3 regions of the Ruegeria sp. YTSC199 genome follow, and region 1 is predicted to be linked to each of the others. Evidence: riboswitches for the same ligand, from Rfam matches in the RefSeq annotation. Region 1 holds a riboswitch; each other region holds the start of a gene.
The links. A riboswitch is a leader RNA that binds a small molecule or an ion and turns the genes downstream of it on or off. The one in region 1 is predicted to bind cobalamin.

Region 1 (10,431 bases):
CCAGTTGAAGCGGTTCATGCCATCGAAGGTTCCCCGCGAAGCAACCGAAATCTCACCTCCGATCGGAGCGTTCGGGTTCACGTATTCGAAATGCTTGAAGTCCGGCGGGTATTTGAGGTCGCCAAAGAAAGAATACCCATGCGCGCGGACGATCTCAGGTTCCGCCGCACCTGCTGCGAACCCCGGCACTGGCGCAAGCGTCGACGTCAGGAGGCCGCCGCCCAGCATCTGCAACGTGGTTCTGCGGTCGATCTGGAACCCAGAACCCGAAACACTTTTTTTCGCCATGGCTGCCTCTCCTGATTATCCGGTCAGTTTATATCTTGCGCGCGCCAGCTAATTGACCAGCACTGTCAGGTTCAAGTTTAGAATGCGTGAACGCTTTGTGAAGATGTCGTTAGGCAAAAATAAAGCCGCTGCGCGGGGCAGCGGCTTTGAAACTCGGTACGGTCGATCAAAAGATCAGTTGCCGATGGTCTGCAGGTAAGCAATCAGATCGGCGCGGTCCTGCGGCTTTTTCAGGCCGGCAAAGCTCATGGATGTACCCGAGATATAGGCGCTGGGACGGGTCAGGAACGCGTCAAGGGCTTCGGGAGTCCAGTTGCCGCCATGGGCCTGCATCGAGGGCGAATAGCCTGTGAAACCATTGGCCGATGCCACCGGACGGTCCACAATGCCATACAGGTAGGGGCCGGTGCCATTTACACCGTCTTCAAGCTTGTGGCAGGCGGTGCATTTGCGGAAGACTTTGGCGCCCTTGTCCGGATCGGCGGCGGCCAGCATGTCTTCGAAAACCACCTCTTCGCCGTCGGCGCTTTCACCCGCGCTTTCGGTTTCGATGATATAAGAGGCCGTCTCGCCGTGCCCATCGGCATGGTACAGCGCCTCGGCGCCCCATTTTGCCAGAAGCAGCACCAGGAAGGTGCCAAACAGGCCTGCGGCGGCCTTGGTAACTGTCATCGTGTCGAACATTGATCGCGTGTCCATTTCAGCTGTCTGCGGGGTGTCTAAGGCTTCCCCTTGCAAGAGGCAAGGTATAGACACCGCGACTAAACGCCCAATTCACCAACTTGTTGCACGGAATCGTCCAAATGAGCAATCGTATCGCATTTCAGGGAGAACCAGGTGCCTATAGCCACGAGGCGTGCCGCAATGCGCGCCCCGATATGGATGCCCTGCCCTGCCGCACATTCGAAGATGTGATCGAATCGGTGCGCTCGGGCGAGGCGGATCTGGCGATGCTGCCGGTCGAAAACACGACCTATGGCCGGGTGGCCGATATTCACCGCCTGTTGCCGCACAGTGGGCTGCATATCATAGATGAGGCTTTCGTGCGTGTGCACATCAACCTTCTGGCGGTGCCCGGTGCAACGCTAACCGACATCACCGAGGCGCATTCCCATCTGGTCCTGCTGCCGCAATGCGCCGGGTTTCTGAAGGAACACAACATCCGCGGTCGGGTCAGCCCCGACAACGCCCGCGCCGCGCGAGAGGTCTCGGAACAAGGCGATCTGCACTCCGCTGCATTGGCCAGTGAACTGGCCGGTGAAATCTATGGGTTGAACGTTCTGGCCCGCCACATCGAGGACCACGACAACAACACGACCCGGTTTCTGGTCATGTCCCGACAGGCGAATTTGTCCCGGCGCGGCCCACATGGCATGATCACCAGTTTCGTCTTTCAAGTGCGCAACATTCCGGCGGCCCTGTACAAAGCGATGGGCGGCTTTGCCACCAACGGTATCAACATGACCAAGCTGGAAAGCTATATGGTCGATGGATCATTCACCGCGACCCAATTCTATGCCGATATCGTCGGTCACCCAGATGACCGCAACGTGCAACTGGCTATGGAAGAGCTTGAGCATTTCACCACCAATGTGGAAGTGCTGGGCGTCTACCCCGCAGCGCATCCTCGCGGGTAGGGCCCGCTGACTCACGCAAAGGTGTAAGCTTTGCTTACCGCTCCCTCTTGAGACTTGTATTCGACAAACCCCATGGCTGCGTAGTAAGCTAGACCTTCGGCATTGTTGGCATCAATCGTTGCGTCGATGGCGGGAAGGCCCTGCGCTTTCGCAACCGACACTGTCGCCTGAAACATCGCCCGCCCTACGCCGCAACGCGCTGCCAAGGGTCGAATATGGGTTCCAATAACGCCCCAGCCGACCGGCGCCCCATAAGGATTGTCTACAACCGCCCGTTTCAGGGACTGGAACCCCAGAATCCGGGTTTCACGCATGGCAACGATACACGTTAGCTGATCCGGATGCGTAACATAGAGCGCCTCCACATAACCCGGATCGCTTGGTCTGGTGCGTTTTCCGGCAGCCGTAATTTCCTGCAACACCTCCGAGATGCCCGCGACATCCTCCAGTCCAACCTCTCGGATAATCAGATTGTCCATTGCCGCCCCCTATTAGGCACCGTGCAGATGGCGCTCTTCCATCTCACGAGCGAACTCGCTGAGCCGTAACTGAAACTGCCGCCGGAACCGCGCTTGTCCCAACCGCAACGATTGCAGCAACAGCCGCGCAGGCAGGGATCTGGCCGCAAGCGACATGTCGACACTCAGACGGGTGCGGCGCTGCGACAGGGCCAGGAATTCGATGATCGTCACCCCGTTCATGCCCTTGCTCACCGCGTCGAACCGCAATAGGGACGGTGGGTCGCATTCGGCCATCTCAATCGCGATTTGGCGGGGCTTGCCGCGCAGCTTGAACTCGGTTTCCCACTGCGTACCCGGCACCACCCCCATATGGCCCGACAGGCGCCGCACTTCGATTCCGCGACGCATGGCCATACGCTCGAACCGCTCAAAATCGGCGACCATTTCGAACACAGCATTGATCGGGGCTTCGATGTCTTCGCGCGCTGTAAACTGCATGACGGTTCGTGGTTCTCTTTGCTTCCAGCCTAGTATCTGTCAGTCCAGAGTATCCGCAAGCCAGTTTTGCAACAGGAAATGCGCAATGGCGCCCTTGCGGGCTGGCAGCAGCTTCGGATGCTCTCCTGCAAAGGCCTGCATCATCTCGGGCTTGCTGACCCACATCGCATCCTCGATTTCCACCGGATCAATGGTGATCTCGCGCGACAGCGCCTCACCCGCGCAGCCAAACATCAATGAGGCCGGAAACGGCCAGGGCTGGCTGGACAGATAACTGACCGCACCGACGGGCACGCCTGCCTCTTCCATCACTTCGCGCCGAACCGCAGCCTCGAGCGTTTCTCCGGGTTCAACGAAACCCGCCAGCAGTGAATACATACCCTCAGGCCAGCCCGGAGATCGCCCAATCAGCACCGAATCTCCGTGCGTGATCAACATGATGACTACCGGGTCGGTGCGCGGGAAATGTTGCCCGCCGCAGGACGGACAACTGCGCTGCCACCCGGCTTGTGATACTTCGCTGGCGGCACTGCAGCGCGCACAGAACCGGTGGGTCTCGTGCCATCCGATCACCGCCTTGGCCGCTGCGGCCAGTTCCGCGTCCCGGGCGGACAGGCGCGTCATGATCCGGCGCAGTTCGGCAAAGACATGGCCTCGGGGCAGGTCGGGATGTTGCTGCTCTGTCCGATCAACAAATGCTCCCAACTGCGACATGTCCAGCCCCTCGGGGGACCAGTTCGAGATATCGAGTCCAAAAACCGGATCTCCGTTCGAGAGGCCCAGAAATATTGGTTCCTCAACGCTACCGCCCGGCCCGTTTGCCACCAGATCATGAGTCATGGGTATCAGGCCCAGCTGATCCAGCGCTTCGCCCTGGACCAGCGGCTTGCCGCGCCATAGCAGCAGGCATAAGGCCAGTGGATGTGCCCGCATCTGCGCAAGCTGATCCGAATCCCCCCGGATATGCGCTGCACGATCCAGGCCCGAGCCGCCAAACGTCACAAGTTCCGCATGTTTCATGAGTGTTCCTTTGGGTCGTCGGCACAGGGCTGCCACGGCTGCAGCAGCGTTGCAATGGCAATTCCAAACAGCCGGAAACCTGAGATCGTCAAATGATCGCAGTCACACCTTAAATGTTGCGCCTAATATACTTTTTGGGGAAAATGCTTAACATATAACTGCCAAAAGTAGAAATTTGTCACACCCTATTCATCTGCCGCGCCCTGTCTTGAAGATACGGATATTGGCGACCTCCGATCTGCATATGAATCTGAGCGGCTTCGACTACTACTCCGACACCCCGGAACCCACAATTGGGTTTACGCGCACCGCCAGTCTGATCAGGGCAGCGCGGAACGAAGCGATGGCGGCAGGCGCGATGGTTCTGCTGTTCGACAACGGAGATTCGCTGCAAGGCACACCAATCGGTGAATGGGCTGCGGAACCGGCCAATGCACCACATATTCTGATGCAGGCCTTTGGTGATCTGGACTATGACGCCATCGGGCTGGGCAACCATGATTTCGGCTTTGGACTGCAGGTTCTGGATCGAGTTCTGGCCGACGCTCCCTGCGCGGTGGTGTGCAGCAATGTGCAAAGAAGGAACGCCGATCCTCTCTGGCACAGCCATGCAATCCTGACGCGCACGGTCCCGTGCCATGACCAGCAGGCTACGCTGAAAATCGGAGTGTTTTCGGTGCTTCCGCCACAGACCGCCAAATGGGAGTCGCACCGGTTGCAGGACCGGGTTACCATTGACGATATCCTGACCTGCGCCCGCAACAAGGTGCGGGACCTGCAGGCAGAGGGCTGTGATCTGATCCTTGCGCTGGCGCATACGGGGTTGGGATCGCCTTTCGCGGAACCCAATTTGGAAAACGCAATCATCCCGATGTCCGCCATCGACGGCATCGATGCCCTGATTGCCGGACATTCCCACCTGACACTGCCTGGCCCGGCGCATGAGGGGTTGAACCATGTCGATGCAGCCCGGGGGTGGGTTCACGGGAAACCCGTGGTCATGCCGGGGTCGGCTGGATCGAATCTGGGGGTGATTGACCTGAACCTGCGCAAGGCGGACGACGGTACGTGGACGATTAAAGACCACAGCACTGAATTGCGCGCGGTTTCCCCGACCCGGTCTGGCGGAGTGGCCCAGCCGGTTGCGGAAGACCCTGAAATACTGCGGCTTTTCACCAAAGGTCATTTGGAAACGCGCCGTCATACGGCGCAACCGGTGGGCCGCACCGATCAGCATCTGCACAGCTATTTCAGCTTTTGCGTTGCGGATAAGGGGCTTGCTTTGGCCGCAGCGGCGCAGGCGGCGGCCCTTCACCCGTATCTGCAGGGATCGCCCGTTGCGGAGCTGCCCGTTCTGTCCGCGATGGCGCCCTCAAAATTCGGAGGACGTGCCGGGCCGCGATTTTATACGGATGTGCCACTGGGACAGGTATTCCTGCGCCATATCAACGACCTGTATGTTTTTCCCAATGAATTGCAGGCCGTTGTCGTTAATGGCGCGCAGATCGGTGATTGGCTGGAAATGTCGGCAGGCGTGTTCAACCAGATCAAACCGGGGTTCGAAACCGATCTGGTCGATCCCAGCCGGGCCGGGCATAATTTCGACGTTCTGCAAGGGTTGAGCTATCAGATCGACCTCTCGCAACCTCCACGCTTTGACGCCGCAGGTCATCTGAGCGATCCCGCACATCGCCGTGTTCACGACATCCGATTCGAGGGCCGTCCCGTGGCACCCGACCAGCGCTTTGTCGTTGCGCTGAACAACTACCGAGCCAACGGGGGCGGCCATTTCCCCTTTGTCGACCAGGCCGAGCCGATCCCGCTGCCTGCACAACCCGTTCAGCACATACTGCGAGACTACATGTCGGGTGCCCTGCCACGGGACCCGCTGGAAAAAGCGCCGCGCGCCTTTCGGTTTGCTCCATTTCCCGGCGCGACAACCCTGCTCAGAACCGGTCCGAAGGCCCGCGATCATATTGCCGAGCTTGAAGAATACACTCCGCAGCTGATCGGAGAAGACGATGACGGCTTTTTGCTGATCCGTTTAACGCTCTGACGGGTTGTCATTTCCGCGCCTGTTGCCTATATCGTGCGTTGAGAGGTTGGCGCGGGCGAGCGCCTCGCCAACCTGGTCAGGTCCGGAAGGAAGCAGCCACAACGAGCCCCGCTTGGGTCGATGTCCAACCTCTCACTTCTTGCCCGTAGCGAACGTAAAGCGCCAGAACCGGCGAAGTCATGCGATCAGCCGTGGCCAAAGGGCTGCGTTGCGGCGCGCAAAAGCGCCGATGTGCCCAACTTCCAACAAGCCAAATTCACCGGGTGACAACAGGTGACGGCGCGCATCTGGACCGTACAGATCAGCCAATCGCCACACCGCATTGGGCGGTACCACATCATCATCCTCGAAGGTAAACAGGTCCACGGGCGTCCCTGACTGCGCCCAGCGCGCATCAGGCAAGGATATCCCGATTTCGGGCAGGTAGTTGCGTGGCGCGGTGCACCACCGCCGCCATTGCCAATATACCGATGCCGGCAGGTCCGCCCCGACCCCCAGCGCCTTGCCAGGAAGATACCCCAGGGCTTTCACCGCCAAGGGTGCGTGACCATACCAGAACAGCAAAGCCAGCGCCCGATACGGCCAGGGGTGATCCGATACCGTTACAGGGCCGGAACAGACGCAGATCATGCGGTCGATCTGATCGACGTCGGGCTGAATCGGCCCCAGCATCCCGCCGACCGAATGTCCGATGCTCCACTGCTGCGCATCGGGGAACCTGCGCCGCATTTCAGCGCGGGCCGCAGGCATGTCGACCAAGGCCCAATCGGCCATCTTGACCCGTGATTCTTTCAACGACCCGTTCAGAGAATGGCCGAAATCGCTGTAGTCGTAAGTCAGACAGGCCATCCCCCGCTCGGCAGCCAGCCAGCGTGCAAAATGCTGGTAATAATCTCTCGGTACACCGGTAGCACCGTGAATGACTACGGCCACCTGGGGCGCGGACGCTGGCAGATAAAGGCGTGCCGACAAGGTGCCCGCGCCGGACTGAAACTGAAAGTCCTCGATCGAAACGGTTTGTGCAGTGTCCAGCATGGTGCGGCCTCCGGATTTTGAACCGATTGGTTCACTTTCTTCAATCCGCAGCGTTTTCCGTCACAAGTCAACAGTGGTCGTACATGACCACGCGTCGACCTGGCCGTGCAAATTGCCCGCTTGACTCGGACCGCCCGCACCCGCTAGCGATGCCGTGATGGTTCTCGACCCCAATCCGGGGCGGGATGAAAAGGGAACACGGTGCGGTTCTGCCCCGGTTATACCGGAACGAACCAAGGCCGCGACTGCCCCCGCAACTGTAAGCGGTGAGCAATGCCGAAACACCACTGGCCGAAAGGCTGGGAAGGTCGGCAACGCGATGACCCGCAAGTCAGGAGACCTGCCATCGAACCAAAACCGAAACTCGGGCGGGGTGTCCGGGCAGGTCGTCAGCATGCTGTCACACCTGATCTACGCCCCGTCCTACGCGCGGAGGGCGCACAATGATCTGGAAGACCAAGACCCACGAATACTCGGCCACCGTATGCCAGCGAACCGGCAAGACCTGCCCAGCATTGGCACGGGTCGCGCGTGTCATTACTCAGGCGATAGAGACCGCCGCACCTGCAACAACCCCCGATTTTCAGGTCGAAGGCAGCAGTGAACTGGCCCATTGCCTTGAAGGTTGCACCGCCCGATTTCGCGCGCGGCCTGATCAGATTCGGGTCTTTTGCGGCACGGAACCCGATGTCTCCACCGATTCACTTGATAGGTATGCCGACATGATGTTCGCAGATGTGTTCAGCTCTCTGCCCGCCGATGTTATGGCCAACCCGCCCTGCGCGATGCTCGAGGTATTGATGCTGGCCGCAAGTCCGGTTGCGCAACAGGAGCAGCACGCGGCGCTCTAAGCTAGCTGCCCTTTCGGGCGCTGGCCGCCTGCGCCGCCCATTGCAACTGGCCGTCGGTTTCAACGGCGCAGGGCCGCACGGCGCGTAGACGTTTCAGCGCTGCCTCGGGCTGCTCGCCCTGTTCGACCATAAGGCGCAAGGCAACCATGCCGGACCGGCCGCAACCGCCCCGGCAATGCACCAACACCCGCCCTCCACGGGACAGGACTTGTGCCGCCGCCGCGCTGACCTCGGCCCATGCGGCCTGAACTTCTGGCGGTGGCGCGCCGAAATCCGTAACCGGCAGATGCGCCCACCCAATAGAGGCGGCGCGAAGATCGTCGCCGAGTCCGGCGGCGCCTTCCTGTAGCATTTCAATCTCAGTGGTCATGGAAACCACCAGATCCGGCTGCCAGTCTCGGATGCTACGAAGATCCTGCAGGTAGTTGCCGCCGCGCCCCGGGACTGGTGAAAGGGCAACCGTGCCATTTCCCACCTGCACGGCGTGAATCGCAAAGAGTCTCAAAAGATGGCCCTCCTGCAATCGTTTCTACGATGCGCAAACTGTCCTGCAAACCGAATTTCGCCTACAGCGGCGGTGGACGCGGGCGGCGGGGGTCTCTACGCTGCATTCTTGAACCGAATCCGACAGAGCAGACATGAACGACACGCCAAGCCCCGCCTATCAGGTTCTTGCCCGCAAATACCGCCCCGAAACCTTTGCCGATCTCGTCGGTCAGGATGCGATGGTCCGAACGCTGAAAAACGCGTTCGAGGCCGACCGGATCGCACAGGCCTTCATCATGACCGGCATTCGCGGCACGGGTAAGACCACCACGGCGCGGATCATCGCCAAGGGCATGAACTGCATCGGCCCCGATGGCCAGGGCAAGCCGACCACGGAACCCTGCGGCCAGTGTGAACACTGCGTGGCCATCATGGAAGGCCGCCATGTCGACGTGATGGAAATGGACGCCGCCAGCCGCACAGGCGTCAACGACATCCGCGAGATCATCGACAGCGTTCGTTACCGCGCCGCCAGCGCGCGCTATAAGATTTACATCATCGACGAGGTCCACATGCTGTCGACCAGCGCGTTCAACGCGCTGCTCAAGACGCTTGAAGAACCACCCGAACATGTGAAGTTCATCTTCGCCACAACCGAGATCCGCAAAGTGCCGGTGACGGTGCTGTCCCGTTGCCAGCGCTTCGACCTGCGCCGGATCGAGCCAGAAGACATGATCGGCCTGCTCAGCAAGATTGCAACGGCCGAGAAAGCCCAGATCGCGGATGACGCGTTGGCTTTGATCACACGTGCGGCCGAAGGGTCGGCACGGGATGCAACCTCGCTGTTGGATCAGGCGATCTCACACGGGGCCGGGGAAACCAGCGCCGATCAAGTGCGTGCGATGTTGGGACTGGCCGACCGCGGGCGGGTGCTGGACCTGATGGACATGATCCTGCGCGGAGATGCCGCGAGCGCCCTGACCGAACTGAGCGCGCAATACGCCGAAGGCGCGGATCCGCTGGCGGTGCTGCGCGATCTGGCCGAGATCACCCACTGGGTATCAGTGGTCAAGATTACCCCGGACGCAGCCGAGGACCCAACCGTATCACCGGATGAACGCGCCCGTGGTCAGCAGATGGCTGAGGCCCTGCCTATGCGGGTACTGACCCGGATGTGGCAAATGCTGCTGAAAGCGCTCGAAGAAGTCTCGGCGGCTCCGAACGCGATGATGGCTGCCGAGATGGCTGTCATTCGCCTGACCCACGTGGCCGACCTGCCGAGCCCAGAAGAACTGATCAAGCGGTTGCAGGATGCACCGCCGCCCCCGCCGAACGGAGGCCCCGATGGCGGCACCGTAGTGCCATCACATGCCCCTGCTCAACCTGCTGCTCCTGCGTATACCCCGACGGCACGCGGATCTGCCGGAGCGCCAACTGCCGCGCTGGCCCAGGACACCCAAGCGGCGCTTGCACGGTATCCCAGCTTTGACCATGTCGTCGAACTGATCCGGACGAACCGGGATGTGAAACTGCTGGTCGAGGTTGAAAACGGCGTGCGCCTTGTGTCCTATTCGCCCGGTCGGATCGAATTCACGCCTACGGACAACGCACCCACAGACCTGGCCCAAAGGTTGGGAACAGCGCTGCAGCGGTGGACCGGAAACCGCTGGGCCGTTTCGATTGTCGCCGACGGGGATGCCGCAACCATTGCCGAGGTCCGGGATGCCGCCGATCTGGCGCTGAAGGCCGAGGCCGAACAGCATCCTCTGGTGCAGGCCGTGCTGATGCAATTCCCGAAAGCGCGCATTAAACGGATTGAGACACCCGAAGAACGCGCCGCCAAGGTCGAAACCGAAGCTCTGCCAGAGGTCGAAGACGAATGGGATCCGTTCGAGGAGGACTAAAGCAAGCCCTCCCCGAAATTCTGCCGGGCCCAACCGGAGGAAAGGTCTTGTCAAAGACCTTGACGACGGGCGGGAGCACCCTCGCCCCTTGTGCCACGCGGATGGCATCCGTATTTAGGCGGCAAACCGATACACAGGAGAAAGAACGATGCTCAAAGGTTTAGGCGGTCTCGGCGACATGGCCAAAATGATGAA
Region 2 (10,431 bases), on a different contig from region 1:
CGCCGACATGGTTCGAGACAATTCCCCCTTTGACGCGTTTGACAGTGATACGCAACGCGGCCCCCGGCGGGTTTGAGATAGTATAGCTGCGCCTGTGCTCCTCTTCTTTGATCAGAAACCTGACCGTCAGATGTTGCCCTGCGGTCCATTGGAACAAGCCTGTCAGAGAAGATGGAATGTCGAAGATGACAGTGGTTGCCGCGCCGCCGATCTCCTTGCGGATTTCCGAAACCGTCAGTGTATAAAAGTCACGTTGCATGGAGGGCTCCAATCACCGGTAGTCGTAGGTCGTGGTCAAAGACCGGAGCACGGCCCCGCCAAGGTAAGATGCAAAGGCGAATTCGTCCGTCTGACGCATTCTGCCCGTATAGCCTTGCCAGTCATAGTCGACATGGGTCACTGCGGTGATGTGGGATACGCCATCTTCAAGTCGCGAAGAAATCTCGGGCGCGGATCGTGCGGTTTCCGTGTACCCGTGCAGCGCCTTTGCGATTTCGGAGTCATCCAGACCGCTGTCCTCTGTGACCCGGTATGAAAAGACGTCATCCGGTTGCCCCATTCCGTATTTGAGGACGATTTGATGCGTGGCCTCGGGGTGCCAGTTGTCCCATGTAGCCAGCAGGCTTTGTTCGTCCTGTGCCTGCAGGATACGCTCGGCAATATCTTTGGGCGCGTCTGCTTGGGCCGTCAGAACCAGAGAGGACGCGAGTAAAATGCCAATCAGAGTTGCTTGAGCAGGCTTCATGATAACTCTCCGCGGCTCTGGTTTTCTTGCATGAAACTCAGCACCGCTTTCTGGTGCTGAGTAACCGGGCTCTCGCCAATCCCGGCAGGACCGACCTCCATGTAAGGGCTTTTCAGAGACTTCTGCTGCTGTTCGCAGGCATAAATATCCTCAGCCGTGAAGTCACCGGAAGCCATAGGGTCGTCTGCGCCGGTGGCATCGTCCGCTTGGTATTTCGCGCCGCCAAAATCCTTCCAGAATCCCCAGCTTTTCCACTGTTGCTTCTGAAAAGCCCAGTCCGATGCGTTGGCCAGCTTTGTGCGGTTCTCGACACGTGTCAGATCGGGAGCCAGCGGTGTTATGATGAACAGGTTCCAGCTTTCCTCACTTGCACCGATGCCAATGCCCGGAAAAAGCATCGGAACCCAAGCACCAACATGAGGTTCGGGGATCGTGCGCGGCATCGGCAGCTTGGCTTCGTGTCCTTTCGCGTAAGCGGCTGATGGGGGCTCCCAGAAATGATAGTGCGGCCCCTTCCACCCGTATTCGGCCTTGGCATGGTCATACATGTGCAACGTATTCGAATGCAGATGGCTCAGGTGGTAGACGTCGATGTAATTCTCAACGACGATCTTCCAGTTGGCCTTGATCTCGTAGGTATTTCGCCCTTCGGCAAATTCGACCAGTTCTTCCGGCTTGTGAGGACCGAGATGCGAGTCAACTTCCCCGAACCATTCCGCCAAAGTCGGCGCATCCGGGTCGGGGTGTACGAACAGCATGCCGCGCCAGACATCAACGCTGGCCGGTTTGAGGCCAAGGCAGGATTTATCGATGCCGTTTGGAAACTCGGATGGCTCATCGGGAACCGAAATCAAGTTACCTTCCAGATCATAAGTCCAGTCGTGATACGGACATGTCAGCGCCTTTTGCGTTTTGCCAACCGCCCGGATCAGCTGGGTGCCCCGGTGGCGGCAGATATTGTGAAAGGCGCGCAGGCGGTGGTCGCGTCCCATTACGATGAACAGGTTGTTCAGACCCGCCTGAACCGACAGGTAGTGCCCCGGCCCCTCAATATCTTCAACCAGACCGGCAAACCGCCAGGTGCGTGAGAAAATCTGGGTCTGTTCCCTCTCGAACCAATCCTGCGAGGTGTAGGCCTCGACCGGCAGGTGGTGATACATTTTGGTCATCTCAGTTCCTCAGGTAAGCAGATAGGCGTATTGGGGAAACAGGCTTGCGGCGATCATCATCATCCCCGACAAAGCCCAGAGGCAGACAATGGCCCAGTAGAGAAACGGGTCGTCGTCCCGATTGATCTCAAACATCAAAAAAGCCTGTCCGTTCAACAGTGACGGGACGACCCACCAAAGGAAAAGCAACCCCCATACCCAGTAGAGACCAAGCACCGCGGCCACCAACAGGATGGGCAAGGCAATGTAGTTCGTGGTTCTCGCAAGACTCATTGCTGCGCCTCCAGAACCGAAGCCAGAAGCGTTGCGGCCTGTCTTAACTCAGAGCGCCATTCTTCTGGCGGATTCAGCGGGGTCAAAGCGTCCAAACTCACGAAAATCGCCGATATTCCCTGAGTAACTGCGCGAATGCTTGTGTCGGGCACCGTAGGAGCCGCCCGCGCAAGGATCGCCTCGACCAAATCAAAGAAATCCGTGAGGCTGTCCATGAGACCTTGCCGAAGATCCGGCCGGTCCGGAACCACCGTCACCAACGCCTGATAGGCCAGCATCAATCGCGGATCGGTTCCAGCCCCTTCGGAAAACAAAGCGTCCACAAGATCTGAAGGCGTCGCGTTTTTTGGCAGTGCCTGACGTAGCCCTTCCAACGAAGCGGCAAAACCGGCAATGGTGTGGTCGGCCAGTGCGGTTATCATTTCATCCTTGTTTCCAAGGTAGTGACGCAAAAGAGGACGCTTGACGCCAGCTTCCACTGCAATCCGTTCCTGTGTCGCACCATCGAGCCCGAACCGCGCTACACATGTGAGGTAAGCGTCTAGAATCTCATGTGATCTTTGATCTTTCAGCGAAGGTCTTGGCATTTCGGCCCCATAAATTGTCACCACTGACAAATAATGATCAACTCTACTTTGTCAATGGTGACAATCTACTTTTTGAACCAGCCACTAAGACGAAACCGCCCAACCAATTGCAAAGTCTTACCAAGTGTTGCCGAAACTATGCATTGGAGGTTTTCAAACGAGGTTTGCCTGCCACCAACCTCTGCATCGCAACGGGATCGGCAACCAGTGACTTCAGCATCCGTTCGGACCACTGCAATGCGCCCGAAGTTAAAAGAAACGTCTCAGGCACGACGACCCACTCTGCAATCCAGACGCCGCCGGACCGCTCGTGTTCTTGCAGGGTCAGTTCCCCAATCTGTTCAGCACGCTGGCGTCCCAGACGGGCAACCGCTTCGCCGAATTCCGAAGCCCGTTGGTTTTTTTTGTGCGCCATCGCAGAGGATGCACCTTTGCCCGGCTCATGCACCTCGGCAAACTCACCAATGTCGGACGATGAAAGCTGATTGACGTTATGAGCGGTTTTGCAAAGCGTCCCGCACAGAGCCCCCATAGCCATGACGATGTCAGCCACCCCGTCTCGCGCGTTCTGCCAATGTGGCTCGACCACGTTCAACCCAAGTGAGCCCGCAACTCCTTTTTTGACTTGCTGGCCAGTGCCGTTTTCGTACCCGCGCAGATCACCCACGGGACCACCGATCTGAACATTCAAGCCACGTTCCGCCGCTGCATCCAACGCCTGAGATCGGCGTTCCAGTTCCGATCGCCAGACCTTGAACTTCGTCGCCAAATCGATTGGAACGGCGTGTTGACCATTGGTGCGCCCCATGATCATCGTGCCCTGACAGGCTGAGATGTGATCGTCGATCAACGCCACAACGGTGGAAAGACATCTTTGGACTTGCTCAAGCCCAAGTTTCATCTGCAGGACCATCGCGGTGTCCATAATGTCCTGCGTCGTCGCTCGAAAATGTACATGGGCCGCATAGTCCGGCAGCAATTTGCGCAACTGCTGGACCAGCCCTACGATTGGGCGGCCGACAAGCATCATCTCTGCCTGCAACTCGGCCTGGTTCAGCTCACAGATTGAAATCGCTTCGATAGCCGCAGCAGCTTCATTCGGGATCAACCCGGCTGAGGCCTGACGCGCGGCAAGAACCTGTTCGATCTTGAGCCAGGCAGACATTGTGGCATGTTCCGACCAGATGGCGCGCATGTCGGCACTGGAAAAACAGTCCCGATAGATACCATATTCAAGCATCTTCCAGTCCTCCTTGTGCGATCCGCCGTTCCTTGAGGATCCCACGGATTCGGAACGCCATGGCGGCGAGCCCGACAATCAGGAAGGCCAACGCAATCGGGCGCTCGATAAAGATCGTTGCGCCGCCCTCGGACATCAGCAGCGACTGGCGGAAGGTCTCCTCGGCCCCCTTGGCCAGCACGAACGAGATCACGAAAGCCGCGACGTTGAAGTCGTATTTTCGCATCAACCAGCCGACAAATCCCGCAATTGTCATGACCGTCACGTCGAACATGGACCCGCGCGCCGAATACGCCGCGACAAACGCTGTCAGGAAGATCAGCGGATATAAAACGTTGGTCGGAATCTTGAGGATCAGACGTGCAACCTGCGTTGCGCCGAAATAGCCGATCAGACCATAGGCCAGTATTCCCAGCATGCCGCAGGCGAACAGTTTGTAAATCAGTTCCTTGTCGGTCAAAAACAGGGTCGGGCCGACTTGAATGCCATGAATCAGGAAAACACCCAGCAGGATCGCCCCGATGGTCGAGCCCGGAATACCCAGCGTCAGCAGCGGCGCCATCGAAGGGCCGGAAACCGCGTTGTTGGCGGCCTCGGGCGCGGCGACACCTTCCAGTGCACCCCTGCCCCACATCTCGGGATTTTTTGCGCGCCGCTTGCCTTCACCGTAAGAAATGAATGCCGCGATGGCCGAGCCCAGGCCGGGCAATACACCGATGCCAGCACCGATGAAGCCGCCACGAAAAGCATGCGGCAGGCAGGGCCGATATTCTTCCCAGGTCAGTGTGTTGCCGTCTTCGGTGCTTTCATTCTCTTCGGTCTCGCCCGTAGCTTTGCGGCGTGTTTCCAGCTGGGCAAAGACTTCGCCCAGAACGAACACACCGATCATCAGCGGCACAAGGCCAATGCCGTTGGACAGCTCGAACGACCCAAACGTATAGCGCTCTTCGCTCGAGATAGGATCAAGCCCCACCATGGCGATCAGGATACCCATCAGAGCCGATGCCAGACCCTTGACGATGGAGTTCCCGATGACAGAGCCGATGACGACGAAGGCGGCAAAGTAGATTGCAAAGGTCTCAGGCGGACCCAATTTCAGGGCGATGGCCGCGATGAAGCCGACGCCGATGACCAGCAGGATATCCCCCATCAGGTCACCGATGATCGACGAGATCGTGGCGACCTTCATAGCCTTGCCAGCCTTACCGGCACGGGCAAGCGGGTAACCGTCGATCTGCGTTGCGGCGCTGGCCGCCGTACCGGGCGTATTGAACAGAATGGCTGCGATCGAGCCGCCGTACCGCCCGGATTTTCCGATCACGTACAGAAATGCGAGAGCAAATAAAGGCGACATGTAAAAGGTGATGGGCAGCAGCATCGCAATCGCCGCCGAAGCAGTCAGGCCGGGTGTGGCACCGACGATCATTCCCACAACTGCGGCGAGGAAGATGGCAAAGAGCAGCGTGGGATCGGTAATAACCGAAAGAAGTGCAGGAAAGATTTCCATGATGTTTTACCCCTGAATCCAGCTGAGCAGGTCGAAAACCTCGCCATAGGGAGGGAAGACGCCAAGCAGGACGAAAAAGATGAGGTGGAAGACCAGAGGGCACAGAACAACAGACAAGCCCAGCCCGATCCAGCTGCGTACGCCGAAGAAGTAAAGGATAATCGGTGCAACCACGGCCGTGGGCAGCAAGTAGCCAAACCAACGGAAGGACTGCTGATAGATCAGGGCGATGATGAACAGACCGATGATCTGAAGGGTCGCACCGTCATCTTGATCATGGCTCGTGTTTCCCGCCGTTTGGCGCGCCGCGCCCAAAAGCATCAAGCCTGACAGGAACAGCAAGGCAACCGATGCAGAAAATGGTACAATACCTGCCCAGGTATCTCCCGGAGATGCGGCGGGCACTTGCCAGGCCCCCCAAATGGCAAATATCGAAACAAGGCCAAGAACCAATCCTTCTGCATAGGCTCGCATAACTTTCCTCCCGGAATCCGGCTGATAGAAGATGGGGCCGGATGGACATGACCCACCCGACCCCGAGGACTTTAGTTGGTCAGACTTTGGACCAAGGGAGCGGCGTCCTCCTTCATGGCGGACAGCGTTGCTTTGGCATCCGCACCATTCTGATAAACCGGACCGGTTCCGCGCGAGGCGAGAAGCTCGGCAAATTCGGGCTTGGCGGCGATCTGCTCCAACGCGGTTTCCATCGCCGCAACCACTTCTTCTGGTGTGCCTTTGGGTGCGAATACGATCACTGGTGAGGAGACAGCTGCGAATGGAATGTTCAACTCACCAAACGAAGGGACGTCTTTCATGATGCCATCACGGTCCTGGCTGTTGACGGCCAGCGCACGCAATTGCTCTTCGAAACCTGCAAGCTGCTGAACGCCGAGAAACCCGAAGTCTGCCTGCTCACCAATCAGTGCGGCACGGGTCGGTCCACCCCCTTTGAATGGCACGTCTTGCGCCTCGATTCCGTTGCTGGCCAAAAAGCCCATTCCGCCGACATGGTGGAACCCGCCTCGGCCTGAATGGGCCCAACGCAACTCGCCGGGGCTTTCCTTGGCCGCTTCGATCACGTCCTGAACGGACTGGAACGGGCTGTTGGCCGGCACCATCAGCGAGGTCTGCAACTGACCGACCTGAGCGACAAAATCAAAGCTGTCCAGAGCGTCGATGTCCGTGTCACGGGTCATGGTCGACAAGAGAAACGACCCGCCAGAGGTCATCATCATCGTATAGCCATCGGGACGGGCGCCAACGACGGAATTGGCGCCGTTCAGGCCACCGGAACCGGGCTTGTTAACGACAACCACCGGCACATCCAGAATACCTTCGGCGGCGGCCGATATAGCGCGGGCATAGGCATCGGTGCCTCCTCCAGCTTTGTAAGGAACAACCAGGTTGATCGGACGTTTCGGCCAATCTGCGGCAAAGCTTGCGGTAGCTGTTGCGGTGACCGCAACGGCAGCGATTGCGGCACTAAGAAGAGTTCTGCGTTTCATGAGTAACCTCCCAATTTCACTTGGGATCAATCTACGCCGAGTCTTCAATTGTAAAAAATGCAAAGATGTTATTTACTCTTGCAAAATACGAAAGCGTGGAAAATGAATATCAAAGCCCTGCGTGCGTTTCGCGCGACATTGTCCGAAGGCTCGCTTGTCGCCGCGTCGGAGGTACTTCACCTCAGCCAGCCGGCAATCAGCCGCCTGATCTCGGGGCTTGAGGCAGAGCTTAAACTGACGCTTTTCGATCGCAGTGGTCGAAACCTGACACCAACGCCAGAGGGGCTGGCCTTTTACAAAGAGGCCGGACGAATCCTCGATAACCTCGACGAGGTTCCGCGCATCGCTGCTGACATCAAGGCGGGTCGCACTGAAACACTGCGCATTGTGACCATGCCAAGGATCGCGCAATCCCTGTCGGCCCCGGCCGTTGCACGGTTCACGAAAGCCAATCCAGGAACCAATGTCAGCCTGGACGTCCGCGCCCGAAGAGAAGCGGGGAAATGGTTGGCAGGGCGGGAATACGATATCGGGATTGGCGCGTTGCCTGTCGATCATCCAGGCATCATCACTAAACCTTTGTTGAGAGTGCGGGCCCAGGTCGTCCTACCCTTGGTTCATCCACTTTCAACTCGAACAGAGCTGACGGCAGGTGATCTTGCAGGTGAGACTGTCATACGTCTGATGCACGGCTTGTTGTTGCGCGACCAACTTGATGACATCTTCCATTCGGCTGGTGTTACACCGGTCCAAACTTGCGAAGTCGCTGCCTCTCAGCTTGCTTGTTCGTTGGTTGCCGAAGGTGTGGGATTAACTATCGCAGATGAATTGGTTGCAGCGCAGGCCAAACCAGAGAAGGTCGCGCTTGTACCTGTTACACCCGAACGTTGGATGACCTTTGGCCTGCTCTACCCTGTGTCTAACACAAGGTCCAATGCACTTGTTCAGTTTGAAAAGGCGTTGTTCGAAGTGGTTGAGGGGTTGGCGCAACAAAGCACGACACTCGAACTTGCAAATTGATTGTGTCTACTTGTTCACGCGCTGCGGCGTCCGGCCCCAAACAAAGGCCGAACCCGCGCCAAGCCTCCATCGCTGCGCGATCCCGCGCACGGATGGGGAAGCGTCGGTCGAACTCGGCCCATCAGTCCACGCGACCAGAACGCGACTCCTTTAGGTCCGGAAGCATCTTTGCGAACGGGCTTTTGCCCGACCCGTTTGCGTCCAGGACGACCAAAGTCGTGCCGGCTTCGAAATCCATAGACAGAAGACGGAACACCGACCGGTCCCGGCACCCAAGAGCCAGATCGCGGATTCGCAGAACAGCCGACATCAGATCATCGTGTAAGTCGAAAGCCATAGAAGCGCGGACAGCGCCAGAGCGTCCGCAACCAGAACCGGCACGCTGAATTCAGTCAGACAGCCTCCCCGCTGGCTAGCGCTGTTTTCTGTTAAGCGCTCCGTCATCGAGTTGCCCTGCAAGACCCAGCGTAGGCCCGAAGATCAGACGATGCCGAGACGAAGTGCGCCCCAAGCGTGCTGCAGGATCGGGTTTCAGATTTCCAAAACGACAAGAATATCACCTGCCCAGCTTGGACTAGGCATAACAGATGCAAGGTTTTGGACGGCAAAGACCGTTTGGAACCTTTTCATCCCCTATGAGTCACCCCACCCAGATTGGAAACAATTTGGATAGCAGGTCACCAGACTTGCGGTTCGACGCTGTCCCGATCCTTCTCTGGCAATTGCCAGTCGCCGATCTCGGATAGCTCACCCCCGACAGTTGCGGGCGAAGTCACGGATTGATTTTTTTCAGAGCTGCACCGTATACCCCTTAACCACCCCGCTCGACGCGGGCGGGAACCATCGCGGCTCCAACACGCGATCCGAGTTGGTTCAAAAAAAACGCGCCATGAATCGTTAGGCTGGCCGCTTGGCTTCCCGTTGACCCATGAAAGCGCTCGACATCCCTATAACCCAGCATATGGGCAGCCGGTCAAAACCAGCTGGAGTTTGGTGTTTTCCCGATTTCTTCGGGCCCGGTCGAAAGCTAAGAGGGAAACCCTTGGTACTTTCGCGCGGCTTTGGCTCTGGCGAGCAGAGAACTCGGCGGAATACGCGCCTTGGCACCGTCCGCTCCGTGCTAGTCAGAGCTCTGCAGGCAATCAAAACCGCTTAACCACGCTTCGGCCAGCCGCGCCGCATCCTGCCCCGCTCGATGCGGTGGCGGCCCTGCACTTTCTAACGTGTGATAGACGCGTGCGACCGCTGCGTCCTCGGTCAGGCTCATCCGGACATAGCTGTCAAAGTCGAGAAGCTGGACTTTGGGAAAGGGCATTTCCGTTTCCAGCAGCCGTATAAGCCACCGCCGTTCAAACTCCGGATTGTCCGTTACAGCAATTCCGGTGTTTCTTGCCTTGAACCATTGCGCAACCCTCTGGGGATCGCCGCCCTCTGCTTCAAGATAGGCGCGGCTTAATCCGTGGATTCGTGCACTGACGTCCGACCAGCCCGCCGCGTCCCAATCAGGGTGGGGTTTGATAAGACGCGATCCAGTGATCACGTTGCCGTTGACAGCGCGTGCAATCCCAATCTCAATTGGCCAACTGATCGCGCTTAGTGAGCTGGCTTCGAAATCGAGGAAATATGCGGGCTGAGTCCGGACTAGATTCTGGGTTTTCTCGGTCAAAACAGGCTATCCATTCTATGCGCGATACGCTTGTACAAAGGGCATCAAGCTTAAGCTGCTAGTTCGAGGCAGGAACACTCACTTTGAACGCCGTTCTTGGATCGGCTGACGTCCAAGAGCGCAATGATTTTGCGCGGTCTTCGAAAAGAACGGTGCTTCCGATCACCAAAGTGGCAACAGAACCGATAGTACATTTCCAACAATCACAAGCAGTCCGCGCTCGAACAAAAGTGTTGTGGCATGTTATTGCCGTTGCGGATCAACGGATAGGCATAGCACGGCTCAATCCACGGATTTGAAAAGAATTTCCGGGATTTCCCCTTTGCATCCGATTAGATTTAACCCATCTCGGCGAGACATTTTCCAAAGGAGAGACACATGTCGCGCACTATCCTATTAGCTGTAGCCATCGCCGCCATCGGCGCTGGCGCGTATTATTACTTTACTCAACCTGAACCCACGCCTGCTGAGCAATTGCAATCGGCGGCACAAGACGCTGGCGACGCGGTCAGCGAGGCCGCCCAGGATGCAACCGATGCTGTAAGCGAGGCTGCAAGCTCGGTCGCGGATCAGGCAACCGAAGGCGCCTCATCCATCGCGGAACAAGCTACTGATGCGGCCGAGCAGGCCGGTGAAGCGGCCACCGATCTGGCCAATCAGGCCGGTGAAGAGGTTGCTGCCTTGGCGACCCAGGGTCAGGACCTGCTGAACTCGTGGGT
Region 3 (10,431 bases), on a different contig from region 1:
CGTGGCATAGTCATTGGCCAGCAGCAGGTCGGTTTCGGTCAGGTCCTGCAGGTGCACGAAGCTGTCAGCATTGGCGACACGCTGGGTGATGCCGTCTTTGTCCGGCGCGATATGCTCACCTTCCAGCGCGAAGGAACTGGCCTCCAGCCACGCTTCGCCCGCTTTGGCGCGAGCTTCGTCCGTATAGGTCTCGGACAGGTGGGTCATGTTCAGGCCATAGCTGCCGGGGGCCGGACCATAGACGCGGGCTGCGGGTTCCTGACCGGCATACGGATTCCAGTCCGAGGCCTCATCGCGTTCTGACAGCGCCCTTACAGCCTGACCGAACAGCGCCGAGAGCGTTGGGAACACATCGCGAAACAGACCCGAGACGCGCAATGTCACGTCCAGACGCGGGCGGCTGAGGTCGGTGATCGGCAGCACCTCGATGCCCGAGACCCGCTCGGAACCCTTATCCCAGACCGGCTTCACGCCCAGCAGGTGCAGCGCCATGGCGAATTCCTCGCCCGCCGTGCGCATGGTGGCCGAGCCCCATAGATCGACGATCAGGCCTCGCGGATAATCGCCTTCCTCCTGTAGGTGTCGCCGGACGAGTTCTTCGGCCAGTTTCACGCCTTGGGCATAGGCGGCGCGGGTGGGCACCGAGCGCGGGTCGGTGGTATAGAGGTTTCGCCCAGTAGGCAGCACGTCTGACCGCCCCCGATAAGGAGAGCCTGACGGGCCAGCCTCGATCCGTTTGCCGGCCAGTGCGTCGATCAGAGCGCTGCGCTCGGCATGGGCCGAGGGCGCGGGGTCGAAATTGCTGGTCACCTCGGGCACGCGGCCAAAGATGTGCAGACCGTCGCCAAACTGGCTTTCCTTGATGTCACAGACAAAACGATCGATGCGGGTGATTGCCTCGGCGGTGCAGGTGGCCTGGTCAAGGCCGAGGTCATTTTCCAGCCCGATGGCTTGTGCTTCGTTGCGGATGTGCTCCTGCAGGCGATCACGGCGCTTGGGGTCCAGACCGTCGGCATTCGAGAATTCATCCAGCAGCGATTCAAGCCGCACCATCCGATCCGGCGTGCCGCTTTCTTTCATTGGGGGCGGGATGTGGCCCAGCGTGACCGCTCCGATCCGGCGTTTGGCCTGTGCGGCCTCGCCGGGGTCGTTAACGATGAAAGGATAGATCACCGGCAGATCGCGGATCAGAACCTCGGGCCAGCAGTCGGCGGACAAGGCGACCGATTTGCCCGGCAGCCATTCCAGTGTTCCATGGGCGCCGATATGAATCAGAGCATCTGCGCGCAGGCCTTTGCGGAGCCACAGGTAGAAGGCCACATAGCTGTGGCGTGGAGTGCGTGAGAGGTCATGATAGTCATCATCGCGCAATTCGGGCGTGCCACGTTCCGGTTGCAGCGCGACCAGCGCCTTGCCTCGGTGCAGAGCAGTGAAGTGGAACGCACCATCCGCGAAGGTCGGGTCGTCCTCGGGGTTCCCCCAGACCGTTTTCAGGTCTGTGCGCAGTTGTTCCGGTAGGTCCGCGAGTGCGGTTTGGTAGTCGTCCAGTGGCCACGAAATACGAGCGTCCAGCAAGGTCTCGGCAATCGGCTCCGCCGGTCCGGTATCATAACCTTCTCCCTGCAGGTCGGACAGCATTGCCTCGGCCGAAGCCAATGCGTCAAGGCCAACCGCATGGGCCATCTGCCAGTCCTTGCCGGGGTAGGTGGACAGCACCAGCGCCGGGGTCTGATCCGCCTTGAGTTTGTCGCGCAGGTTCAACCAGCCGGTAACCCGGTCGATAATTGCTTCGATCCGCTCAGGTTCAGCCCGGTGGGCGAAACGGGAATACTCAAGATACGGGTCGCGCCTGCCCGGTTCCTTGAAAGACGCAATGCCCGCCGAAATGCGACCGTCCACCTCGGGCAGTACCACATGCATGGCAAGGTCAGCGGGGGAAAGGCCTCGCTCCGCTTCGGACCATGCCTTGCGGCGTGAGGTGGCAAGGGCGACTTGAAACACGGGCACATTCGTTTCGTCCAGTGGTGAGGTGCCTGACGCACCTTTGCCCGAGAACGAGGTAGCGTTGATGATTGCCGACGGCGATAGCGCCACGACCTGTTCACGCAGCCACCCGGCTGCGGCAGGGGCCTTCAGCGAAGGAGCGAACAGGCCAACCGCATCCAGTCCCCGGTCTCGCAGGCTGCGGATCAGGGCGGTGATCGGCGCTGTGTCGGCCGAAGTCAAATAAGCGCGGTAGAAGGTGACGAGGATACGTCTCGCATCGATTGTGAACGCTGTATCCACCGGGATCACGCCGCGGTCCGGGCACCAGACGCCGCAGTCGGGTAAGGTCTTTGCGCCCATCACCGGGCCGGCATAGAGACCTGCCGCCAGCGCCATCTGCGCCAGCGCAGCCTGTGCTGCAACCTCGCCGCCAGTGTCACACAGATGCGCCAAGCGGCGCAGGGTCGAGACCGGTAGGGTGGAGAAATCATCCAGCCGCGTGTCCTCACGCCCATCCGCAGGCAGAACGGCCAGCGCGATGCCTTTGGCCTGCGCCAGCGCCAGAACCTGCTGCAAGCCGTAAGACCAGTAAGGCACGCCGCCGATCAAACGGATCAGGATGCCTTTCGCACCCTCCAATGTCTGTTCGACATAGGTATCGACGGAAAGGGGGTGCTTCAGCGCCGCCAAGTTGGCCAGACGCATCGTCGGCATCCGCCCCTCGGGGCCTCCACCACGATGCCAGCCCGCCGCGAAAGCGCCTAGGTCGCTGTCCGAAAAGGACAGCACCACCAGATCCGCCGGGCTCTGGCCCAGATCGGTCGCGGTCTCGGTTTCCTCTAACCCGTGACTTTCGCGGAAGACGACGTGCATGTGTGGTTACTCGGCGGGCTCAGAAACACCGACGAGGATATCGCGGATCGCGGCCTCGTTGATGTCGTCATGCTCGGCAATCACCACCAGACGCGAGCGGCGCTCTTCACCCGGTTCCCATGGGCGGTCGAATTGGTGACGGACGCGCGTGCCGACGGCCTGCACCAACAGGCGCATGGGTTTACCTGATACTGCTGCATAGCCTTTGACCCGCAGGATGTTCAGTTCCGTGGCCAGACGTTCGATCTTGGCAACCAGATCAACAGCATCGCTCTGTTCCGGCAACTCAACGATGATGCTTTCGAAGTCGTCATGCTCGTGATCGTGGTGGCCGTCGTGATGCGATGGACGGGCTTCCATGTCATCCTCGGCTGCTGCTTCCAGACCCAGCACAACGCGGACATCCACTACACCTTCGGCTACTTCGACGACGGGCAGGGGGCGTGGAGCCTCGGTCGCGATCACCTCTTTGGCCTTGGCTACGCCTTCGGGGCCAGCCAGATCAGGCTTGGTCAGCAAGATGATGTCAGCGCAGGAGACCTGATCCTCGAACACTTCGGACAGGGGCGTTTCGTGATCGATCGAGTCATCGGCCAGGCGCTGGGCATCCACGGCCTCGACATTCGGGGCAAAACGACCGGCGGCAACAGCCTCGGCATCGGCCAGAGCGATCACCCCGTCGACGGTGATCTTCGACCGGATATCCGGCCAGTCGAACGCCTTCAACAGCGGCTTGGGCAGGGCCAGACCGCTGGTTTCGATCAGGATGTGATCGGGGCGCGGCTCCAGCGCCATCAGGGCCTCGATGGTCGGAATGAAATCATCAGCCACGGTGCAGCAGATGCAACCGTTCGCCAGTTCCATGATGTTCTCTGCCGGGCAATCCGGGATGGCGCAGGATTTCAGAATATCGCCATCTACGCCCACATCACCAAACTCGTTGACCACAACGGCCAGACGCTTGCCCTGCGGGTTCTGCATCAGGTGCTTGACCAGCGTAGTCTTGCCCGAGCCCAAAAAGCCGGTGATCACAGTGACGGGAAGTTTTTCGAGGTTGCTCATTTCAGGGCTCCAATCGGGGGAATACGGGCCGCACAGTTTTTGCGGAAATGTTCAGGGCGTTCGCGCCATTTGACCAAACCATCTTCGGCGGCAAGGTACTTGGTGGCACCATCGACGATGACATCAACATGGTCGGTTTCGTTCAAATGCTCATACACAAAGGTCCAGCGATCCGGCCCGCCGCGCAGCACGATGGAGCAGCCCTGATCGCAATTTGACAGGCATTCGACGGCTTTCAGGGTCACGCCCTCAGGCAGTTCGGCCTCTTCCAGTGCTTTGTGAAGCAAGGCGCCGGGTCGTTGCGCGTCGTCCTCAACGGGCAAGCCGCGGCGGCACGTGGTACAGACCAGCAGCTCGACTGGTGCGGTCTCGGTCATGTCTCTCATCCCCCCAAATCCTCATTGCGGGGGACGGGGTTTCATGCGGGCCACGTGTCGCAACATGGACCCGACACCGGAACACCCCGCCCGGTTTCATCTTCGCGTGCTGGCAGGTCTCCCGGCTTGCGGATGTCAGAGGCGGGCCTCTGTCGGATGTCCCGCCTTCCCGGCCAATTCGGCCAGTGGCTTTGGGCACCCTCTCCGGTCACGGTCGCGGGGGCGGCTGCGTTTGACGGATCACCGTTGACGCATTCCCTTTTCATCCATCCGTGGATGGACACCAACGCAAGCGACATGCGGCACGGGCAGGGGCCTTGTCAAGCGCGAGACAGGGGTAGAAACCCCATAGAACAGAAAAGCGACCAGCTTGTGTCAATCCGCGGCATCCGCCACCAGCCGTTCCTGCAACCACGCGCAAAACAAACCCGCCGCTGCCGTGGATTGCACGGCCCGTTGAGCGCTGACCAGATAATGCGACTGGGCAAAGGGAATCGCCGGACCCGCAATCGCAATCGGTGCGCCTTGCCGAATTGCGTTGTTTGCGAACCGTTCCAGGATCGTGGCATATCCTGCACCAGCCATCACTAGTTGCAGCGCCGCCACCGTGGTGTCCACAGAATGCCGGGGCGGCTGGTGGGGCGGCGCTATGCCGTTGGCCTGAAGATACCGCGCCCAGTTGTCCTCGTATCCAAGGATGTGAATCAGCGGCCCGTGCGGCAGGGAGATCAGCTTTGCTGAGTCGTCCCCAGCCCGACAGACCGGGACCAGCTTTTCGTCGGTGAGTTTTTCGGATCGCACCCCCGGCCAGTCACCGTAACCCAAGCGGATTTCCACATCCACATCGCCGGGTGTCCCGCTGTCATTCCAGATATGCGACACCAGACGGACAGGGATGTCCGGATGCCGTTCGGTGAAGTCGGGCAGTTCGGCGGCGATCCAGTAGGTGGCAGTCGATATAGCGGCGCGGATCGTAAGTGTCTGACGCGAGGCCGGGCCAAACAGGCTGTTGGTGGACAGTGTGATATCGGCCAGAGCGCGCCGCACTGTCAGCGAATAAGACTGCCCAAGCTCGGTCAGTTCCAGCCGCCGCGCATTTCGTGTGAACAGCTTTTGACCCAGCTCGGCTTCGAGGGACCGAATGTGCAGTGAAACGGCTGTTTGCGTCAGGCCAAGTTCCCGCGCGGTTGTGGTGAAATTCAGATGGCGCGCGGCGGATTCGAAGCTGCGCAGCCAAGCGGGATTTGGAAGGCGATCCATCTATCACCAAAAATTTTTACCTATATCACGTGTTATTATTCATTTTTGTTTCCGGCAGGCAATAGGGATACTCAGCACAAACGACGACCTTCGGGAGGGTGAAATGAAAGTCGGATTCATCGGTTTGGGTAATGTCGGCGGCAAGCTGTCCGGCTCGCTGCTGCGCAACGGAATTGACTTGACGGTCCATGACCTCGCCCCCGATCTGGTGGCCGAATACGTGGCCAAAGGCGCCAAAGCTGCCGAAAGTCCGGCGCAGATGATGCGGGATTGTGATGCAGTCATCACTTGTCTGCCGTCCCCGGCCGCCTCGGACGCCGTGATGAAAGAGATGCTGCCCGAGGTCGCTCCGGGCAAAATCTGGATGGAGATGTCGACCACCGATGAGACTGAGGTTATGCGTCTCGGCGCGATGGTGGTCGAACGCGGAGGCGCCGCGGTCGATTGCCCGGTGTCCGGCGGGTGCCACCGGGCGGCGACCGGCAACATTTCGATCTTCGCAGGGTGCGACCGCGAAACATTCGAGCGGATTTTGCCGTTTCTAACCACGATGGGACGGCGAGTTCTGCACACCGGAGATTTAGGTTCGGCCTCGGTCCTGAAGGTGCTGACGAACTATCTGGCCACCGCCAACCTGATCACCTGTGCCGAGGCGCTGGTGACTGCCAAGGCTGCCGGGATGGACCTCAACACCACCTATGAGGCGATCAAGATTTCCTCCGGTACTTCCTTCGTGCATGAAACCGAAAGCCAGGTCATCCTGAACGGATCGCGTGATATCTCTTTCACGATGGACCTTGTTAAAAAGGATATCGGGTTGTTCCAGGACGTGGCCGACCGGGCCGGAGTGCCGCTGGAAATCAACCCGGTGATGATCCGCATCTTCGAAGATGGCATCGCCCGTTACGGCGACCGTGAACTGTCTCCGAACATTATCAAGCGGTTAGAAGAGGCCACCGGCCTGGACATCACAGCCCCCGGCTTTCCGCCCGAAATGCTGGATGACGAACCGGAAGAACCGGGCTACGAAGTCATCCCGCAGGGCCGAAGGGCGGAATGACGCACCACGCGGCGCAATACGGCCAGTTGTCAATGTAGAGAAGTGGAGGCGAGTACCGGAATCGAACCGGTGTACACGGATTTGCAATCCGCTGCGTCACCACTCCGCCAACTCGCCTTTTCAAGCAAAATCAAATACTTGCTGTGGTGTGGCAGGCGTTTTAACACCTTTCGTCAGGGGCGTCCAGTGGGTTGATTGTAAAAATCCGTTCCCATGTGCCGCGACTTGGCGCAGTGCGACACCAAGTTCCTGTGATCCGGCCAAACTTTCAACGCGACAGCCGTTGCCGGTTTCGTCTGGATATGGCACAAGCCGGGAATACCTGGGACTAACATGAGCGATCCAATGACAGATTTCGCAACTCGGCGCCGTACGATGGTTGATACACAAGTCCGACCCTCTGATGTCACGAAATTCCCTATCATTGACGCCATGTTGACCGTCCAGAGAGAGAACTTTGTACCGGATGCCCAGCGCGAGGCCGCCTATGCCGAAGGTGTGATCGATCTGGGGAACGGGCGTTGCCTGCTGGAGCCGCGGACGCTGGCCAAGATGCTGGACGTGCTGAACATTGCGAATGACGAGGTCGTTTTGGATATCGCCCCCGCAATGGGATATTCCACCGCCGTCGCTTCGCGCATGTCGCAACTGGTCGTGGCCGTGGAAGAGGACGAAGCCCTCGCCGCAGAGACGCAGACGATCCTGATGGAGGCGGAGGCCGACAACGCGATCGTACATGTCGGCCCGCTGGAGCAGGGCGCGACCGAGCATGGCCCGTATGACGTGATTATGATCCAGGGTGGCGTCGAGCAGGTGCCCGAAACGCTGATCGCACAACTCAAGGATCACGGGCGTATTGCTTGCCTGTTCGTGGACGGAGAGCTTGGCACCGTTCGGATCGGGCACAAATCCGGTGGGCGAGTGACCTGGCGTCATGCCTTCAATGCCAACGCCCCAGTTTTACAGGCCTTTTGCGCGGAGTGTGCATTTTCGCTATAATTCCTTCCCATATTTTTCTGTTGCCTTGATTAGTTGAAAACAAACGCGCAAACTACGCTCAGGGCAGCGTAATTTTGATTTGAGAAGGATTTCGTTATGCGTGCAAGGACGGGGACGAAGTTTGTGAAGGCTTTGGCATTAACGGCGGGTATAGCGCTGAGTGTCATTCCAGGACGTGCGGTTTGGGCGGATAATTTGACCGACGCCTTTATCGGGGCTTATAACACCAGCGGTTTGCTGGAGCAGAACCGCGCGTTGTTGCGTGCGGCCGATGAAGATGTCGCTATCGCACTGTCGGCGCTGCGCCCGATCATCAACTGGGCAGTGGAAGTCAGTCAGGACTATACGCGCAATTCTACAGATCTGGGCGTGGTCAGGAATGAACCGGCTAACTTTTTTACCGGACTCACGCTGAGCCAATTGATCTATGATGGCGGCTTCTCAATCTTGGGTAAGCAATCGGCGCAGGAAACGGTTTTGGCAACACGTCAGACTCTGTTGGACGTCGAACAGCAGGTCCTGTTCCGCGGTGTGAACGCCTATTTGGGCGTGTTGCTGCAGGAAGAAACCGTGCAAATCCGTCTGAACAACGTCGATGTGTCGGCCGAGGAATTGCGGGCCTCGCAGGACCGCTTTGATGTGGGTGAGGTGACCCGTACGGACGTCGCGCTGTCCCAGGCGCAGCTGGCCAGCTCGCAAGCGGACCTTGCGGTCGCGCGTGGTAACCTGAGCATTGCGCAGGCGGAATATGTCAACGCGGTAGGTAAAGCTCCCGGGCGCACAGCCGGTCAGCCGAGCTTGCCTAATCTGCCGCGATCCGAGGGTGAAGCTGTCAGCCTAGCGCAGCGTAATCATCCGGCCATTCAGGCAGCTCAGCACCAGGTGCGTGCTCTTGACCTGGTCGTGCAGCAGCAGCGTGCCAATCTTGGTCCGAATGTCAGGCTGAACGCCGATGCGGGTATTCGCGAAAGCTATGACAACGATGACAGCCTCGAAGATGCAACTATCGCGCTGCGCCTCGAACAGCCGATCTATGCTGGTGGCCGACTGGCTGCCACGGTCCGCCGGGCAATGGCGACACGGGACGCTTCGCGCGCCAACCTTCTGAACGTGCAAAAGGACATCACTCAAGGGGTTGCTGACGCCTATGCTGCTTTTCAGGCCGCGACTGCCAGCCTGAGAGCATCGACCGAACGGGTCCGCGCCTCGCAGGTTGCGTTTGACGGTATCCGGGAAGAGGCGACATTGGGTGCGCGGACAACTCTTGACGTGCTGAACGCTCAGCAGGATCTGCTGGATGCACAATTGGCCGAGGTCGCATCGCGCACCGAACGGTCCCGTGCGGCGTACCAGTTGCTGCAGGCGCAGGGTCTACTGACGGCGGAACGTCTGGGTCTGGCTGTGCAAATTTATGATCCGACACTCTATTACAACCTGGTGAAGAAGGCTCCGGCGCAGGTCAGCCGGCAGAGCAGGGATCTGGATCGGGTCCTCAAAGCGTTGCGTCGCGACTAAGGGCCAATACTACCTGTTGTGAGGTCCGGTTTGTTTAGCTACACTCGATCCTGAGGATAGAGCGGTAGAGAACAATGACGGATAAAGTCGTAAAAGCGGGAATCGAGGACGTCCTGTCCTCGATTAAGCGTCTGGTCACCGAAGAAGACCGAAAAACGCCGGGAGTACTGGCGTCGTCCCTTTCCAGAAAACCTGGAAGACTGGTTTTGACCGACGCGTTGCGGGTCAATGAACCGATGACGATTGAGCAGCCACAACCCGAACAAAAGGAATCGGCCTACAAGGCGGAAGATTCCGTTAAGCCGATGCTTCTGCGGGCGTGCGATATTGTCAAACACGCCGAACCTGCCGTCGAACAGCAAGCAAACACCGAGGTCGAGGATGGCCTTGCCGGCAGTCTGAGTGCGAAGATCGAAGCGCTGGAAGCCGCGATTGCCCGGACCGAGGATCAGTGGGAGCCGGACGGCGAAAGCGACGACGCCTATTCCGGCACACCAAACAAGCCGCTTGCCTGGAGCGCCCGGGCTGAGACCAATGAGGCTGGGAATGGCGGTGCCAAAGCTGAGGAGGTCGCGCCGACGGCAACCTTTATCCGAGATCCGAAAACTGCAGCCTCTGCCAAGCCGCAAGCACCCGAGGTGCAGCCGGACTCATTGACGATGGACGCAGATGCGCTTCGGGCGCTGATTGCTCAGGTTGTTCGGGAAGAGCTGCAAGGCGTTCTGGGTCAGCGCATCACCCGAAATGTCCGCAAGATGGTGCGGCGCGAGATTTACCGGGCGCTGGCCGAGCGGGAACTGGACTAGGCTTCAGGGCCTTTTGGGAGCCTGGGCCATGTCCAGCAGACGGTCCAGATCCATGTGACGCTCCAGATGGTCCGCCAGCGCATTCAGCGTATCCTCGACCCCATCCTCATATAACAAGTCCGAGGTCGCGCCCAACTGTTGAAGAAAACGGGCGCGAAACGGGTCGGACGAGAAAATACCGTGCAGATAGCTGCCCCGAATGCGGCCGGTCTTGTCGACGGCGCCCTCTGGCCGGCTATCGATCTCAAGCCAGGCGCGGTCGCAATCGGGTCCTTCGGTCCGTCCCATGTGAATCTCGTAGCCGGTGACCGGTTCGTTCTCTGGAACGGTACGCGCGGTGCGCAGGGTGACCTGTTTTTCACCTGCCATGGTGGTTGCCACATCCAACAGCCCCAGCCCCTCGACAGTGCCCGGGCGGCCGTCCACGCCATCGGGATCGGCGATGGTCTTGCCCAGCATCTGATAGCCGCCACACAGGCCCAACACCTGGCCG

Region 2: another riboswitch for cobalamin. It lies ahead of AC2FEE_RS08850 (hypothetical protein); the one in region 1 lies ahead of AC2FEE_RS20040 (hypothetical protein).
Region 3: another riboswitch for cobalamin. It lies ahead of AC2FEE_RS00325 (DUF1636 family protein); the one in region 1 lies ahead of AC2FEE_RS20040 (hypothetical protein).

The regions. Positions count from the first base shown of each region.
Region 1 is NZ_JBXWMF010000025.1:48,456-58,886, forward strand. It holds gene AC2FEE_RS19995 (extracellular solute-binding protein) at 1-288, opposite strand, end outside; gene AC2FEE_RS20000 (c-type cytochrome) at 463-972, opposite strand; gene AC2FEE_RS20005 (prephenate dehydratase) at 1,092-1,925, shown strand; gene AC2FEE_RS20010 (GNAT family N-acetyltransferase) at 1,937-2,404, opposite strand; gene AC2FEE_RS20015 (SRPBCC family protein) at 2,417-2,884, opposite strand; gene nudC (NAD(+) diphosphatase) at 2,924-3,904, opposite strand; gene AC2FEE_RS20025 (bifunctional 2',3'-cyclic-nucleotide 2'-phosphodiesterase/3'-nucleotidase) at 4,113-5,960, shown strand; RNA gene ffs (signal recognition particle sRNA small type) at 6,000-6,098, shown strand; gene AC2FEE_RS20035 (alpha/beta hydrolase family protein) at 6,138-6,995, opposite strand; cobalamin riboswitch at 7,137-7,357, shown strand; gene AC2FEE_RS20040 (hypothetical protein) at 7,439-7,846, shown strand; gene AC2FEE_RS20045 (protein-tyrosine phosphatase family protein) at 7,848-8,351, opposite strand; gene AC2FEE_RS20050 (DNA polymerase III subunit gamma/tau) at 8,485-10,236, shown strand; gene AC2FEE_RS20055 (YbaB/EbfC family nucleoid-associated protein) at 10,385-10,431, shown strand, end outside.
Region 2 is NZ_JBXWMF010000007.1:83,961-94,391, forward strand. It holds gene AC2FEE_RS08800 (2Fe-2S iron-sulfur cluster-binding protein) at 1-259, opposite strand, end outside; gene AC2FEE_RS08805 (hypothetical protein) at 272-745, opposite strand; gene AC2FEE_RS08810 (aromatic ring-hydroxylating oxygenase subunit alpha) at 742-1,914, opposite strand; gene AC2FEE_RS08815 (hypothetical protein) at 1,924-2,187, opposite strand; gene AC2FEE_RS08820 (TetR/AcrR family transcriptional regulator) at 2,184-2,774, opposite strand; gene AC2FEE_RS08825 (lyase family protein) at 2,911-4,014, opposite strand; gene AC2FEE_RS08830 (tripartite tricarboxylate transporter permease) at 4,007-5,521, opposite strand; gene AC2FEE_RS08835 (tripartite tricarboxylate transporter TctB family protein) at 5,528-5,995, opposite strand; gene AC2FEE_RS08840 (tripartite tricarboxylate transporter substrate binding protein) at 6,067-7,026, opposite strand; gene AC2FEE_RS08845 (LysR family transcriptional regulator) at 7,129-8,046, shown strand; gene AC2FEE_RS08850 (hypothetical protein) at 8,168-8,383, opposite strand; cobalamin riboswitch at 8,701-8,906, opposite strand; gene AC2FEE_RS08855 (hypothetical protein) at 9,167-9,712, opposite strand; gene AC2FEE_RS08860 (hypothetical protein) at 10,091-10,431, shown strand, end outside.
Region 3 is NZ_JBXWMF010000001.1:63,931-74,361, forward strand. It holds gene cobN (cobaltochelatase subunit CobN) at 1-2,859, opposite strand, end outside; gene cobW (cobalamin biosynthesis protein CobW) at 2,866-3,921, opposite strand; gene AC2FEE_RS00325 (DUF1636 family protein) at 3,918-4,298, opposite strand; cobalamin riboswitch at 4,393-4,601, opposite strand; gene AC2FEE_RS00330 (LysR substrate-binding domain-containing protein) at 4,674-5,558, opposite strand; gene AC2FEE_RS00335 (NAD(P)-dependent oxidoreductase) at 5,662-6,618, shown strand; tRNA gene AC2FEE_RS00340 (tRNA-Cys) at 6,662-6,735, opposite strand; gene AC2FEE_RS00345 (protein-L-isoaspartate O-methyltransferase family protein) at 6,964-7,617, shown strand; gene AC2FEE_RS00350 (TolC family outer membrane protein) at 7,714-9,132, shown strand; gene AC2FEE_RS00355 (hypothetical protein) at 9,207-9,938, shown strand; gene AC2FEE_RS00360 (cobyric acid synthase) at 9,942-10,431, opposite strand, start outside.